DNA from 4 places in the Streptomyces sp. NPDC007896 genome. Region 1 is predicted to be linked to each of the others. Evidence: riboswitches for the same ligand, from Rfam matches in the RefSeq annotation. Region 1 holds a riboswitch; each other region holds the start of a gene.
What was found. A riboswitch is a leader RNA that binds a small molecule or an ion and turns the genes downstream of it on or off. The one in region 1 is predicted to bind cyclic di-AMP.
Positions count from the first base shown of each region.

Region 2: another riboswitch for cyclic di-AMP. It lies ahead of ACFZDJ_RS40340 (transglycosylase family protein); the one in region 1 lies ahead of ACFZDJ_RS42645 (M23 family metallopeptidase).
Region 3: another riboswitch for cyclic di-AMP. It lies ahead of ACFZDJ_RS33235 (NlpC/P60 family protein); the one in region 1 lies ahead of ACFZDJ_RS42645 (M23 family metallopeptidase).
Region 4: another riboswitch for cyclic di-AMP. It lies ahead of ACFZDJ_RS46120 (peptidoglycan DD-metalloendopeptidase family protein); the one in region 1 lies ahead of ACFZDJ_RS42645 (M23 family metallopeptidase).

Region 1 covers NZ_JBIBKX010000018.1:80,693-84,133, forward strand. Annotated here, with positions in the region: gene ACFZDJ_RS42640 (GntR family transcriptional regulator) at 1-171, opposite strand, end outside; gene ACFZDJ_RS42645 (M23 family metallopeptidase) at 408-1,172, opposite strand; cyclic di-AMP (ydaO/yuaA leader) riboswitch at 1,185-1,345, opposite strand; gene ACFZDJ_RS42650 (insulinase family protein) at 1,644-3,032, opposite strand; gene ACFZDJ_RS42655 (insulinase family protein) at 3,029-3,441, opposite strand, start outside.
Region 2 covers NZ_JBIBKX010000016.1:103,544-106,984, forward strand. Annotated here, with positions in the region: gene eno (phosphopyruvate hydratase) at 1-271, opposite strand, end outside; gene ACFZDJ_RS40340 (transglycosylase family protein) at 623-1,342, opposite strand; cyclic di-AMP (ydaO/yuaA leader) riboswitch at 1,347-1,510, opposite strand; gene ACFZDJ_RS40345 (transglycosylase family protein) at 1,694-2,716, opposite strand; gene ACFZDJ_RS40350 (cytochrome P450) at 2,888-3,441, opposite strand, start outside.
Region 3 covers NZ_JBIBKX010000011.1:377,291-380,731, forward strand. Annotated here, with positions in the region: gene ACFZDJ_RS33230 (tellurite resistance/C4-dicarboxylate transporter family protein) at 1-136, opposite strand, end outside; gene ACFZDJ_RS33235 (NlpC/P60 family protein) at 232-1,410, opposite strand; cyclic di-AMP (ydaO/yuaA leader) riboswitch at 1,418-1,590, opposite strand; gene ACFZDJ_RS33240 (UvrD-helicase domain-containing protein) at 1,884-3,441, shown strand, end outside.
Region 4 covers NZ_JBIBKX010000022.1:47,907-51,347, forward strand. Annotated here, with positions in the region: gene ACFZDJ_RS46115 (hypothetical protein) at 1-718, opposite strand, end outside; gene ACFZDJ_RS46120 (peptidoglycan DD-metalloendopeptidase family protein) at 964-1,956, opposite strand; cyclic di-AMP (ydaO/yuaA leader) riboswitch at 1,959-2,117, opposite strand; gene ACFZDJ_RS46125 (alpha-galactosidase) at 2,419-3,441, opposite strand, start outside.

The sequences.
Region 1 (3,441 bases):
GACGACGAAGCCCTCGGCCTCCAGCGTGCGCAGGGCCTCACGCACGGGGACCCGCGAGACGCCGTAGCGGCGCGCGAGCAGTTCCTCGGTGAGCCGGCTGCCGCGCTCGTAGACACCCGCGACGATGTCGTCACGGATCGCCGTGCATACCGAGTGCGCGGGAATGCGCATGACCGGACCTCCGCCTTAATCCCCGCGAAACGCGGTCGATTGACGCTTGTTCAGCGACTCTATTGCAGAGAGCCGGAATTTCCGATGGCGGGCCGGAATCCATGGATATTTTTTGGACAGACAGTCGTTCGAAACGACGAAGCCCCGGCTGAGGGGAGCCGGGGCTTCGGAAGTGTTGACGCCGGTCGTCGGACGTTCACGGTGCGCGAGTGTCAGAGGTTCACGCCGTGCGAGCGTCAGACGTTCACGCCGTGCGAGCGGAGGTAGGCGACCGGGTCCATGTCGGAGCCGTACTCCGCCGTCGTGCGGGCCTCGAAGTGGAGGTGCGGCCCGGTGGTGTTCCCGGTGGAGCCGGAGAGGCCGATCTGCTGGCCCGGGGTGACCGTCTGCCCCACGGAGACGCCGATGGACGACAGGTGGCCGTACATCGTGTAGGTACCGTCGTGCATCTTCAGGACGATCTGGTTGCCGTAGGCACCACCCCAGCCGGCCGTGACGACCGTGCCGGAGCCGACCGCGTGGACCGAGGTCCCGGAGGCGGCGTGGAAGTCGACGCCGGTGTGGCTGCCGGAGGACCAGAGGCTGCCGCCGGTCTTGTAGCCGGTGGAGATGTACGAGCCGGTGATCGGCAGGACGAAGGTGTTGAGGCGCTTGCGCTCGGCGGCGCGGGCGGCACGCTCCTTGGCCTCGCGCTCCTTCTTCGCCTCCTCGGCGGCCTTCTTGCGCGCGGCTTCTTCGGCCTTCTTGCGCGCGGCCGCCTCGTCGGCGGCGCGCTGCTGGGCGGCGGCCTGCGCGTCGATCTGGGCGGCGACCCTGTCGCCGAGGGTGACGGCCTGGGTCAGCCCGGTCTGCTCGACGGAGGCGTCCGCGGCGAGGGCCGGGGCGGCCAGGGTTCCGATGACACCGGTGGTGGTGAGCGCGGCGACGCCGACGGCGTTCGTGGTGGAGCGCTTCACGCGGCTCGGACGGCGGTGTTTCCCGGGGCCACAGGTGAACGCCATGTAGGGGCTGTTCCTTTCCTTCCCTCTCGCCTACCGGGTTAGCTGACGGGTTCGGAGCAGGAAGGTCTCCTACGGACCCCCTCCAGGGAGGGCGTCCGATTCACCCCAGGGACTACGTGTGGGTCCCCGGCTCCCCTGGCTCGCGCCGTACGGGGACTCGGCGATGACTGTCCGGTGCCGCGGGCGCGGCGCACTGCCTGACGAACAGCCGCCCCGACGCTAGACGGGGCGTCTTTCAATCAACAAACGGATCACGGTTTTTGTAGTGCATGCCACAGGGCAGACGGGCAACCTCCCTACCAATACGGACATCTTGGGGATGAGGTCCAAGCGCAATCCGAGCGGAAATCCGAGCAAAAAGGGGCCCGGGCGACTCTTCAGTCACCCGGGCCCTACGGAGTCACGCTCTTCCGCTCCGCGTGCGGCTCGGCTTCCAGCCGGCTTCTACCGAGCCGCTGCTCCGCTGAACCTCTACTCCGCCGAAACGACGGTCACTTCACCGATTCCGAGGGCCTTGACGGGCTCCCGGATCTGCGTGGCGTCGCCGACGAGGACGGTCACCAGACGGTCCACCGGGAAGGCGCTCACGGCGGCCGCGGTGGCTTCCACGGTGCCGGTCGCGGCGAGCTGCTGGTACAGCGTCGCCTGGTAGTCGTCCGGCAGGTACTGCTCGACCTGGTCCGCGAGCGTGCCCGCGACGGCCGCCGCGGTCTCGAACTTGAGGGGCGCCACCCCCACCAGGTTCTGTACGGCGATGTCGCGCTCGGCGTCCGTCAGGCCCTCGGCGGCGAGGGTGCGCAGCACCTTCCAGAGGTCGTCGAGCGCCGGGCCGGTGTTCGGGGTGTCCACGGAGCCGCTGATGGCGAGCATCGCGATACCGGTTCCGTCCGGGGCGGCACGCAGGACCTGGCCGAACGCCCGCACACCGTAGGTGTAGCCCTTTTCCTCGCGCAGGACGCGGTCCAGGCGCGAGGTGAGGGTGCCGCCGAGGCAGTACGTACCGAGCACCTGGGCGGGCCACACACGGTCGTGCCGGTCGGCGCCGACGCGTCCGATGAGCAGCTGCGTCTGGACCGCGCCGGGGCGGTCCACGATGATCACACGGCCGGTGTCGTCGGCGGTCACCGGCGGCACGGGGCGCGGCTCGGCGGGCGAGCCGGTCCAGTCGCCGAGCGTCTCGGCGAGCAGCGCGTCGAGGTCGACGCCCGTCAGGTCGCCGACGATCACGGCGGCGGCCGTGGCGGGACGTACGTGCTTGTCGAAGAAGGCGCGTACGGCCGCCGAGTCGATCTTCTGGACGGTCTCCTCGGTGCCCTGGCGCGGGCGCGACATGCGCGAGGTAGCCGGGAACAGCTCCTTGGAGAGCTCCTTGGCGGCACGCCGGGCCGGGTTGGCCGTCTCGTGCGGGATCTCGTCGAGCCGGTTGCGCACCAGCCGCTCCACCTCGCTGTCCGCGAACGCCGGTGCCCTCAGGGCGTCGGCGAGCAGCCCGAGCGCCTTGGGCAGGCGCGAGACGGGCACTTCGAGCGACAGCCGTACGCCGGGGTGGTCGGCGTGCGCGTCGAGGGTGGCGCCGCAGCGCTCCAGCTCGGAGGCGAACTCCTCGGCGGAGAGCTTGTCGGTGCCCTCGGAGAAGGCGCGCGCCATGATCGTGGCGACGCCGTCGAGGCCCGCGGGCTCGGCCTCCAGCGGCGCGGCGAGCAGCACCTCGACGGCGACGACCTGCTGGCCGGGGCGGTGGCAGCGCAGCACGGTCAGGCCGTTGTCCAGCGTGCCGCGCTCGGGCGCCGGGAAGGCCCAGGGCTTGGGCTGACCCGCCTGGGGCTGCGGGTGGAAGTCCATGGTGGCGAGCTCGGTCACTTCGCCGCCTCCTCGTCCTCTTCGGTGGTGTCGGCAGCGACCGGCTCGTACACGAGCACCGCGCGGTTGTCGGGGCGCAGGCGGGACTTGGCGACCTCCTGGACCTCCACGGCCGTGATGTCCAGGACGCGCTGTACGGCCGTCAGGGCGAGCTGCGGGTCGCCGAACAGGACGGCGTACCGGCACAGTTCGTCGGCGCGGCCCGCGACCGTACCGAGCCGGTCCAGCCACTCGCGCTCCAACTGGGCCTGGGCGCGCTCCATCTCCTCGTCCGTGGGGCCCTCCTCGGCGAACCGGGCGAGCTCCTCGTCGACGGCGGACTCGATCACCGGGACCTCGACGTCACCGGACGTCTTCACGTCCAGCCAGCCCAGGGAGGGCGCTCCGGCGAGCCGCAGCAGGCCGAACC
Region 2 (3,441 bases), on a different contig from region 1:
GGCGCTGCTCGGTGGCGTCGTAACCGACGAGCTCCGGGCCGATCTGCTCGATGACGGCGAGGACGGCCTTCTCGACACCCTTGCCGCCGTAACGGTTGGGGTCACCGTCACGCAGCTCGATGGCCTCGAAGGCGCCGGTGGAAGCGCCGGACGGAACGGCGGCACGACCCGTGCTGCCGTCGTCGAGGCCGACCTCGACCTCGACCGTGGGGTTGCCTCGGGAGTCCAGGATTTCCCGGGCTACGACGACGTCGATGGACGGCACGAGCATCTCCTTCTGGGATGTGACGCGGGTACGCGGAGCCTGTGATGGCTTCGCGACATGAGCCTAACCGCCTCGGGGGGATCGGCCAGCCGGTCGCCCACCCCTTGGGCAGAACTGAACGTACACATTGTTCCAGAACGGAACAAAAACGGGTACCGAAATCCGGGTACAAAACGCTCGGCACGAAACGCCGGGCACGAAACGCCGGATACGAAAAACCCCGCTCCGGCGCGTACGGGGGAACACGCACCGGAGCGGGGGGCCCGTGGGGACGGGGGTGACCCTCATCGGGGTCTCCAGCGTGGAGACCCCTTTTATGAGGGACCTGTCATTCAGCTGAGGCGAAGCTGCCGATCATCAGCCGAGGTGAAGCCGCTGACCCGGGTAGATGAAGTCGGCGTCGTCGACGATGTCCTTGTTCAGCTTGAACAGCTGCTGCCAGCCGCCCTTGACCTTCTTCTTCTCGGCGATCGAGCTGAGGCTGTCACCCTTGACGACCTTGTACTCGCCGTCACCCTTCTTGACCTTCTTGCCGGTCGGGGTGGAGACGGTCTTCTCGGCGGCCGGGCGGGACGCCGAACGGGAGGCCGCGGTGTCCGTCGAGCGGGTGGCGGCGCTGGTGCTCGGCGAGCTGTTCGACGAGGAGCTGTTCGAGGAAGACGAGGTCGACGGGGCGCTCGCACCGCCGGTGTACGCGGCGCCCGACAGGCCCGTGCCACAGGTCGGCCAGGCGCCCTTGCCCTGGGCGGCGAGGACCTTCTCGCCGATGGTGATCTGCTGCGACCTGGAGGCCTGGTTGGCGGTCGCGGCGTACGCGGTGCCGCCGTACGCGGCCCAGGTGGAGGCCGAGAACTGCAGACCGCCGTAGTAGCCGTTGCCGGTGTTGATGGACCAGTTACCGCCGGACTCGCACTGGGCGACGGCGTCCCACTCGGAGGCGGTGGCCGCGGAGGCGCTGCCGGCCGCCATCAGCGGAGCGGCGATGGCGACACCGGTGACACCGGCGAGCGTGGCGACACGGGTCGTCCGGTTGAAAACGGTCGGACGGCGGTGCTTGCCCTTGCTGGAAAACAGCATGGAGAGATCCCCTCACCGACGCCTGCGAGGTGAGCTGTCGGGTTCGGGCGGGTGAGTGCCCGGCCGTGCGCTCTGAGCGCTCGGCTTCACCCCAAGCCACTCCCGGTCAACTACCGGGTGCGGCACTTACCTTGGGTCCCCCGCTCCTGCCTACGGCGCTGACGCGTCGACTGTTCCCGTACGGCCGTTGGCAGGATTCGGCGTTGGCGACCGTCGGGGCCCGCTGTGGCGAGCGGTCATGACCGTAAGCAGTCGATCGGCTGAATTCCAAAGACGATCAGGGCCTTTGAGATCCATCTCTCACTCGCGCCAAACCGGACATTACACAGCGAACCATGACGCGAACTGCCCCTACTTTTCGCCCGATTCAGCACCAACTGCAAGGCTCTGACCGGGGAGGATGAGGTTCGGGTCGACGCCGACCGTCTTCTTGTTCGCGTCGTACAGCTCGGCCCATCCGCCTTCGAGGTCGAGGGCGTCCGCGATGGTCCAGAGATTGTCTCCGGCGCGCACGACGTAGGAGCCGTCGACGACATCACGGGAAGCGCCGACGCCGCGCGAGGCGTGCCGCCCTGAGGGGTCGTCGGTACGGCCGTCCACGGCGCTGTCGGTGGTGTTCTCGTTCGCGTTGTCGCCGCGGTGGCGCCCGGCGCCGGCCGTCGCGTTCTCGGACGTACCGGAAGAGCCGTCGCTCTGGCGGGAGTTGCCGGAGTTGTCGCCCTTGGTCGATTCCGTGTCGGAGTTGTCCGCTCCCTGATCGCCGCCGGTGTCGGCCTTCGTCGTGTTCTTGGTCGCGTTCCCGGTCGCCTTCGAGGACGAACCAGACGAAGACAAGTCAGACAAAGACGAATCGGACGTCGAGCCGGACGAGGCGGACGGAGTCGAAGTCGCGGACGAACTGGATGAACTGGATGAACTGGATGAACTGGACGAACCAGATGAATTCGATCCGTTGGGCGAATCGTTCGCCACGCCCGTGTCGACCAGGATGTCGCCCGAGTTCTTGCTCAGCCCGGAGAGCGGTCCACAGGTCGGCCAGGGGGTGAGGCCCTGGTCGTCGAGGAGCTTCTCGGCGATGGCTATCTGCTGCGAGCGGCTGGCCTCGTCGGCGCTCGACGCGTAGGTGAGACCGCCGTACTTCTCCCAGTCCGCCTGGCTGATCTGGAGTCCGCCGTAGTACCCGTTGCCGCTGGCGGCACTCCACTGGCCGGCGCTCTCGCACTCGGCGACCCGGTCCCACGTGGTGCCGTCGGCCGCGCTCGCACTGGTGGCACCGAGCAACGGGATCGCGATGGCGGATCCGGTCACTCCTGCCGCGACGATGAGGGCCGGGGCCTGACGGGGGCGACGATGGCGGCCGTTCCCGGAGAGCATGCGGAAGCCTTTCGCGTGACAGCAGGTGACTACGCGACGTGTGAGTCGCGTTGACGAGTGAACGTATCCGCACCCGAACGCTTGTCACAAGTCGATGCAGCGTAGATCACGTGAAGATCACAGAGTTGAGAGTGCGTCAGGTTTCCGCGCCCGCGGGTGTATGGTCGCCCGCTATCGCGAGACCGGTACCGGAGGCGTGAACTCCACTGGAAGCGTGCGCAATCCGCGCATAATGAGCCCGCCACGCCAGCGCAAATCGGTCGAATCTCCCGCGAGTTGAAGGTCGGGGAGACGGGTGAGGAGAGTGGCGAGCGCGGTCTGGCCCTCCAGCCGGGCGAGCGGGGCGCCGAGGCAGTAGTGGATGCCGTGGCCGTAGCCGAGGTGTTGGTTGTCACGGCGGGAGAGGTCGAGCGTGTCCGGCCGTTCGAACCGCGCGGGGTCACGGTCCGCAGCCGCGAGGACCACGAGGACGGGGTCGCCCGGTGCGATGTCCTGACCGCCGATGCGGACGGCCGCGGTGGCGAACCGCCACGTGGCCAGTTCCACGGGCCCGTCATAACGCAGGAGTTCCTCGACGCCGGTCTCGAGGAGTTCGCGTTCATGGGCGGCGAGGGACTTCTGGAGGCGCGCGCGCTGCTCGGGGTGGGTGAGTAGGGCATACGTGCCGTTGCCGATGAGATTGACGGTCGTCTCGAACCCGGCGAAGAGCAGGATGAAGGCCATGG
Region 3 (3,441 bases), on a different contig from region 1:
TCTCGTAGCCGGTCTGCTCCAGCCCGATCGAGATGATGCCGGTGGCCAGGATCGCGGCTCCGGCGCCCGGCGGACTCTGCGCCCACCAGGTGCGCAGGCCGGTCCACCGGGTGCCGGGCGGGGAGATGGCTGACATGGGCCCGATGCTAAGGACCTTCGAGAGGGTTGGCGGCGGGCCACGCGCGCGTGGAGTCCGAGGAGCCCCACGCGCGTGTGCCGGGCGCCGGGGCGTTAGGCCGGACGCACCACGCTGTGGATGATCGACTCGCCGCCGTAGAAGATCGACTCCTCGCGGACGTACGCGCCCGGCTTGGGGGCGTGGATCATCATGCCGTTGCCGATGTAGAGGCCGACGTGGCTGATGTCGTCGTAGAAGAAGACGAGGTCACCGGGCTTGATGTCGGAGAGCGGGACCGTCGTGCCCACGTTGACCTGGTCCCAGGTGGTACGCGGGAGATCGACGCCGGCGGCCTTCCAGGCGGCCTGGGTGAGGCCGGAGCAGTCGTAGGAGCCGGGCCCGGTCGCGCCCCAGACGTACGGCTTGCCGATCTGGGTGCGGGCGAAGGCGAGGGCCTTGTCGGCCTTGGCGGTGTACGAGGAGTCGGTGGCCGAACTCCCGGTGGTCCCGGTGGTGGCGGTGGTCCCGGTGGTCCCGGTGGTCGCCTGCTGCTGGGCGGCCGCCTCCTGGGCCTTCTTCTCCGCGGCGGCCTGCTGCTGCGCCAGCTCAGCCGCCTTGCGGTCGGCCGCTTCCTGCTTCTTCTTCTCGATCGCCGCGAGCCGCGCCTTCTCCTCGGCGGTCAGCTTCGAGAGCAGGTCGCGCGCCTCGGCGAGCTTGCGCTGCACGTCGGCCTTGGACGTCCTCAGCGCGCTCTGCGTCGTGGTGAGCGTCTGCAGGCTCTGGGAGGCCTCCGCGCGCTTCTTGGTGGTGGCGGCCTGCTCGGTGATGTAGTCGTCGACGGCCACCTTCTGGCGGCTGGTCAGCCGGTCCATCAGCTGGGTCTGGTCGAAGTAGTCCTGCGGATTGTCGGCCAGCAGGAGGGTCGCGGTGTCGGGGGCGGCGGCACCGGTGCGGTACTGCGCCGCGGCGAACGAACCCAGCTCCTCGCGCGCGGTGTTCAGCTTCTCGGTGCGCTGGGCCACGTCGTCGAGGAGGGAGTCGACGCGCTTGCGCTGCTGCGCGGTCTTCTCCCTGGTCGCGTTGTACTTCTCGGTCGCCGCCTCGGCCTGGTGGTAGAGGTCGTCGACCTTCTTCTCGACCTCTTCGACACTCGGCTTGGGATCGGCCGAGGGCGCGGCGTTCGCCGTCTGGGAGAGCAGGGCCACGGAGGTGAGGGCCGCCGTGGCGAGGGCGGGGGTCCGTATACCCGCTATGCGCGTACCCGTAGGACTCCACTTGCGATGCGACGCCAAGAGAGGCGACTCCTTCCGTCTTCCGCCTACCGAGTTAGCTGTCGGGTTCGGGCGGGTGATTCCGGAAGGTTTGCCCTACGGTCCTTGTCCCAGCGGACAGTTGGACCGATTCACCCCAAGGTCGGTTGGGTCCCCGGCTCCGGCTGCCGTACGGCGCACCGGACTCGGCGGAGGCCGCACGGCCCGGCGGTGTTCGCCGGTTGGGTCGAGCGGCCTGCCCGGCACGCTAGCCAACTCATAAGTGTTCTGTGAAGTTTGATGTGCGATATGCCCGATACATTTTCGTGACCTTGACCTTGGAGGTCATTGATCGGGACCGACTGTGGCTGACCGTAATGAAACGATCCTGAACGGTAACGGCGTCCGCGGCGGAAAGGGTGGCGGAAAGGGATCATGCGCGGTCGTTGGAAAATCCGGTCGGGTTTCCAGGGTGGCCGCGGGTTGTCAGTGGGGCCGCCTAGACTCGGAGAGCGATGAGCAGCCTCTTTGATGACAGCTTTCTGGCGGACCTCCAGCCTTCCGGGGCCCACGAGGAAGAGCCCCCGCCGCCGCCCGAGGACGGGGCGCCGGAGCCGCTTCCGGACGACCTGTTCGGCGGTCGCTTCGACGTGTCCGCGAGCCGGGACGCCTACTACCGCGACGGCGCGCCCCGCCCCGCCGTGGACCCGGCGGCCCTGTTGGACGGGCTGAACGAGAACCAGCGCGCGGCCGTGGTGCACTCCGGCTCCCCGCTGCTCATCGTGGCCGGCGCGGGCTCCGGCAAGACCCGGGTGCTCACCCACCGCATCGCCCATCTGCTGGGCGAGCGCCATGTCCACCCCGGCCAGATCCTCGCGATCACCTTCACGAACAAGGCCGCGGGCGAGATGAAGGAGCGCGTCGAGCAGCTCGTCGGCCCGCGCGCGAACGCGATGTGGGTGATGACCTTCCACAGCGCGTGTGTGCGGATCCTGCGCCGCGAGAGCAAGAAGCTCGGCTTCACCTCCTCGTTCTCGATCTACGACGCCGCCGACAGCAAGCGGCTGATGGCGCTCGTCTGCCGTGACCTGGATCTCGATCCCAAGCGCTTCCCGCCCAAGTCCTTCAGCGCCAAGATCTCGAACCTGAAGAACGAGCTGATCGACGAGGAGGACTTCGCCGCCCAGGCCGCCGACGGCTTCGAGAAGACCCTCGCCCAGGCCTACGCGATGTACCAGTCGCGGCTGCGCGAGGCCAACGCGCTCGACTTCGACGACCTGATCATGACCACGGTCAACCTGCTGCGCGCCTTCCCGGACGTCGCCGAGCACTACCGGCGCCGCTTCCGCCACGTCCTGGTCGACGAGTACCAGGACACGAACCACGCGCAGTACGCCCTGGTCAGGGAGCTCGTCGGCCCGGCCGCCGGTGACCGGCCCGAGGACGCGCCGCCCGCCGAGGGCGAGCTCGGGCCCGCCGAGCTGTGCGTCGTGGGCGACGCCGACCAGTCGATCTACGCCTTCCGCGGCGCGACCATCCGCAACATCCTCCAGTTCGAGGAGGACTACCCGGACGCGACGACGATCCTGCTGGAGCAGAACTACCGCTCCACCCAGACGATCCTGTCCGCCGCCAACGCGGTCATCGAGCGCAACGAGTCCCGCCGCCCCAAGAACCTGTGGACCAACGCGGGCGCCGGTTCGAACATCACCGGCTATGTCGCCGACACCGAGCACGACGAGGCCCAGTTCGTCGCCGACGAGATAGACCGTCTCACCGACGCGGGCGAGGCCAGGGCGGGTGACGTCGCCGTCTTCTACCGGACGAACGCCCAGTCCCGTGTCTTCGAAGAGATCTTCATCCGCGTCGGCCTGCCCTACAAGGTCGTCGGCGGCGTCCGCTTCTACGAGCGCAAGGAGGTCCGGGACGTCCTCGCGTACCTGAGGGTCCTGGCCAACCCCGAGGACTCGGTCCCGATGCGCCGCATTCTGAACGTTCCCAAGCGCGGCATCGGCGAGCGCGCCGAGGCCATGATCGACGCGCTCTCGCAGCGCGAGAAGATCAGCTTCTCGC
Region 4 (3,441 bases), on a different contig from region 1:
CGATGCCGAAGTGCCCGCCGGAGGGGCCGCCGGCGACCAGGTCGTCGGGCACGGGCTGCCGGGTGCACTCGAGGCCCGTCTCCCCGTCGATCACCGAAATGAACTGGTTGGCGGGCGAGTCGGCGGTCACCTTCGCTCCGTCCGCGAAGGTGGTCCCGTCGGCCGTGTGCACCAGCACCTCGGCCCTGCCGTCGCCGTCGAGGTCGTACACGGTGACGTTGTCGTCGTTGCGGTAGCCGCCGATCGCCGTCGAGCCGCTGATCGCGGCGGGCGCGTCGACGGCGGCCAGCGGAATCTCGGCGTAGCCCTTCGCGAAGTCGAGCGCCGCCGAACTCGGCTTTCGCTCATGGCCGTTGACGACGGCACGCACGGCGTACGTGCCGGTGCCCCGGCTGTCGTCCTGGTATGTGGTCGAGCGGATGACCGGCGCCCGGTTGAGCCGTCGTCCGCCCTTGTACACGTTGAACGCGATCGCGTCCCCGGTGGGGGTACCCCCTGTTCGAGCGGAGCCGAGAACTTGGGGGAGCGCGTACTCCGTGCCGAGTAACCGCCAGCTCAGGAAGGTGCCCTTGCCGGAGGGGACGGCGACCAGGCCGCGGTCCAGTCTCTCCACGATCCGGCGCGGCGGCGGATGCTGTTCGGTGGCGTGCGAGGGCGCGTCGACCGGTCCGGCCAGCAGCGCGGCGGCGGCGGTGACGCCGAGTCTTCGAGGTCTCACGATGGCGGGCTCCTTGCGGTGGCGACGACGGCCGCGATGCCGTCGCCGAAGACACAGAAAGCGCTTACGGAGATCACTGTGGAGTCACCCTCGCACCGTGTCGACACCTCGTGCGCCGGTGCCACAAGACCGCAATGTGCCGATCATGAAATGACCACGCCGGGACGCGCGGAGAAACGCCGAGGGCCGGACCTCCGCGATCGCGGAGGTCCGGCCCTCGAAGGTCGTGAAAGACGCGGCGGACGTCAGCCGACGGCGACACCGTGCGAGCGCAGGTACGCGACCGGGTCCACGTCCGAGCCGTAGTTCGGGGTGGTGCGGATCTCGAAGTGCAGATGCGGACCGGTGACGTTGCCGGTCGCGCCGGAGAGGCCGATCTGCTGGCCCTCGGTCACGGTCTGGCCCGCCGAGACCGACAGGGCGGACATGTGGGCGTACTGCGAGTACCGGCCGTCGGCGTGCTGGATGACGACCTGGTTGCCGTACGCGCCGCCCCAGCCGGCCGAGACGACGGTGCCGGCGGCGACGGCCTTGATGGTGGTGCCGGTCGGGACCACGAAGTCCACGCCGGTGTGGTAGCCGCTGGACCACATGCTGCCGGCGACCTTGTAGCCGGTGCCGATGGTGGCGCCCTCGACCGGCAGGGTGTAACCGGTGTTGCCGGCGGTGCCGGTGGCCTGGGTGGCCGCGGCCTGGGTCTTGGGCGCGTCCGCCGCGCTGGACGACTCGGTGGCCGGCTGCGCCGACGACCGCGTGGCCGTCTTGGCGGACGACTGCGTGGACGACTTGGCCGATGGCTTGGTCGACGGCTTGGTGTTGTCGGTCGACGCGGCCTTCTCGCCGATCGCGAGCTTCAGGCCGGGGTGGATCAGCGAGGGGTCGCCGCCGATGGCCTGGCGGTTGTCGGAGTAGAGCTTCTGCCAGCCGCCGCTGAGGTGCTGCCGCTCGGCGATCTTGGCGAGCCAGTCGCCTGCCTTCACCGAATAGGTCTTCGTCGCGGCCGTGGAGGCCGTAGCGGTCTTTTCCGAAACCGTCGCGGACTTTTTGGAAACCGTCGCGCCGGAAATCGTCGCGGTCTTTTCCGGAGTGGACGAAACCGCGACTGTCGGCGTCACGGCATGGGCACCGGCGGCCCCCATCAGCGGCAGCGCGAGCGCGGCGCCACCGGTTCCGGCCACGGCGATCGAGCGGGAGAAACGCTGGGACTTGGGGCGGCGGTGCTTACCCTTCGCGGGCATGAAGAATTCCTCTCCGGCGCCTGCGAGGTGAGCTGTCGGGTGCGGGCTGGAGATGCCCGGCCACGCGGCTGCGCGGCTTTACCCCTAGCCGTTCCGGAGACCGGAACAGGCGTGGTACCTGTGGGTCCCCCGCTCCTGCCGGTTACCGGTGGGTGTGCGGATACCGGGCGGCGGCAGGATTGGGCGTCCGTCCGGATTGAGGGCGAACGTAAGCGAGATGGGGGCGCATCGCCAACCATGTGGCTTTTCTGTGCGCGTGCCCCCCTTGATCCATGCCGGAATTCCGGTCACCCTCCGTGGACAATGATCTCCCCCGTCCCGCAAACCGCCAGGAAATTCGGGCCGATTGAGAAAGCGGGACCGCAACGCATCGTCACGAATATGACGCTGCTCACGCACATCGCACCACGGTCCTTTATTCCAGGGCCAGTTGGAATGAAGGCATCAATACGGACAGAACACTCACATGCGACGCAGCCGGATAACTGCCGCATCGAAGTCCCCACGCAGCTCCGTCCGCAACCCGTGATGCAACAGCACCGCACCCCGGTGCACTTCGCCCGTTTCACAGCATTCGTACGCGGCGCTCGGATCCAGCCCGCGCAGCCGGAGCGGGGCGACCGGCTCGCCGTGGTGCTGGGCCTGGAGCAGGGCGAGGACGACGGTCTCGTCGCCGTGCACGTACTGCACCGCGCTCAGGCCGCCGCCTGGAGGCCGCAGCCGGTAGAGGTCGCCGCGCTGCACGACCGGCCGGATCTCCTTGTAGCGCTCCACCCACTCCCGCGCCTCGGCGAGCTCCACCTCGCTCCAGTCGGCCAGGTCACCGCCGACCCCGAGGACCCCGGCCATGGCGCTCACGAACCGGAACCGCAGCGAGCTGATCCGTCCGTTGAGCTGCGCGTTCGGACTGTCCGTGACCCAGGCGGCCATGATCCGGGCCGGGTGGATCTGGCTGAAGCCGTGCTGGATGGCGAGCCGGTCGAGCGGGTCGGTGTTGTCGGAGGTCCACACCTGGTCCGTGCGCGCCATGACGCCGAGGTCGATCCGGCCGCCACCGCCCGAACAGGACTCGAAGGCGACCCCGGGGTGCTCGGCGCGCAGCCGGTCCAGGAGTCCGTACAGGGCCTCCACGTGCTCGACCCACAGCTTCTGCGGGTACGGCTCACCGGGCCAACCGGCGTCCGTGAAGCAGCGGTTGAAGTCCCACTTCACATAGTCGATCGGGGCACTCGAGAGCAGACTGTCGAGCTGCTCCCACAGGTACTCCTGGACGTCGGGGCGGGCGAGGTTGAGTACGAGCTGGTTGCGGAACTCCGTCCTGGTCCGCCCCGGCTGGAACTGCACCCAGTCGGGGTGCGCGCGGTACAGCTCGCTGTCAGGATTGACCATCTCCGGCTCGACCCAGATCCCGAACTGCATGCCGAGCGCGTGCACGTCGTCGGCGAGCGGCTTCAGTCCCTGCGGGAAGCGGTCCGGGTTGGGGGT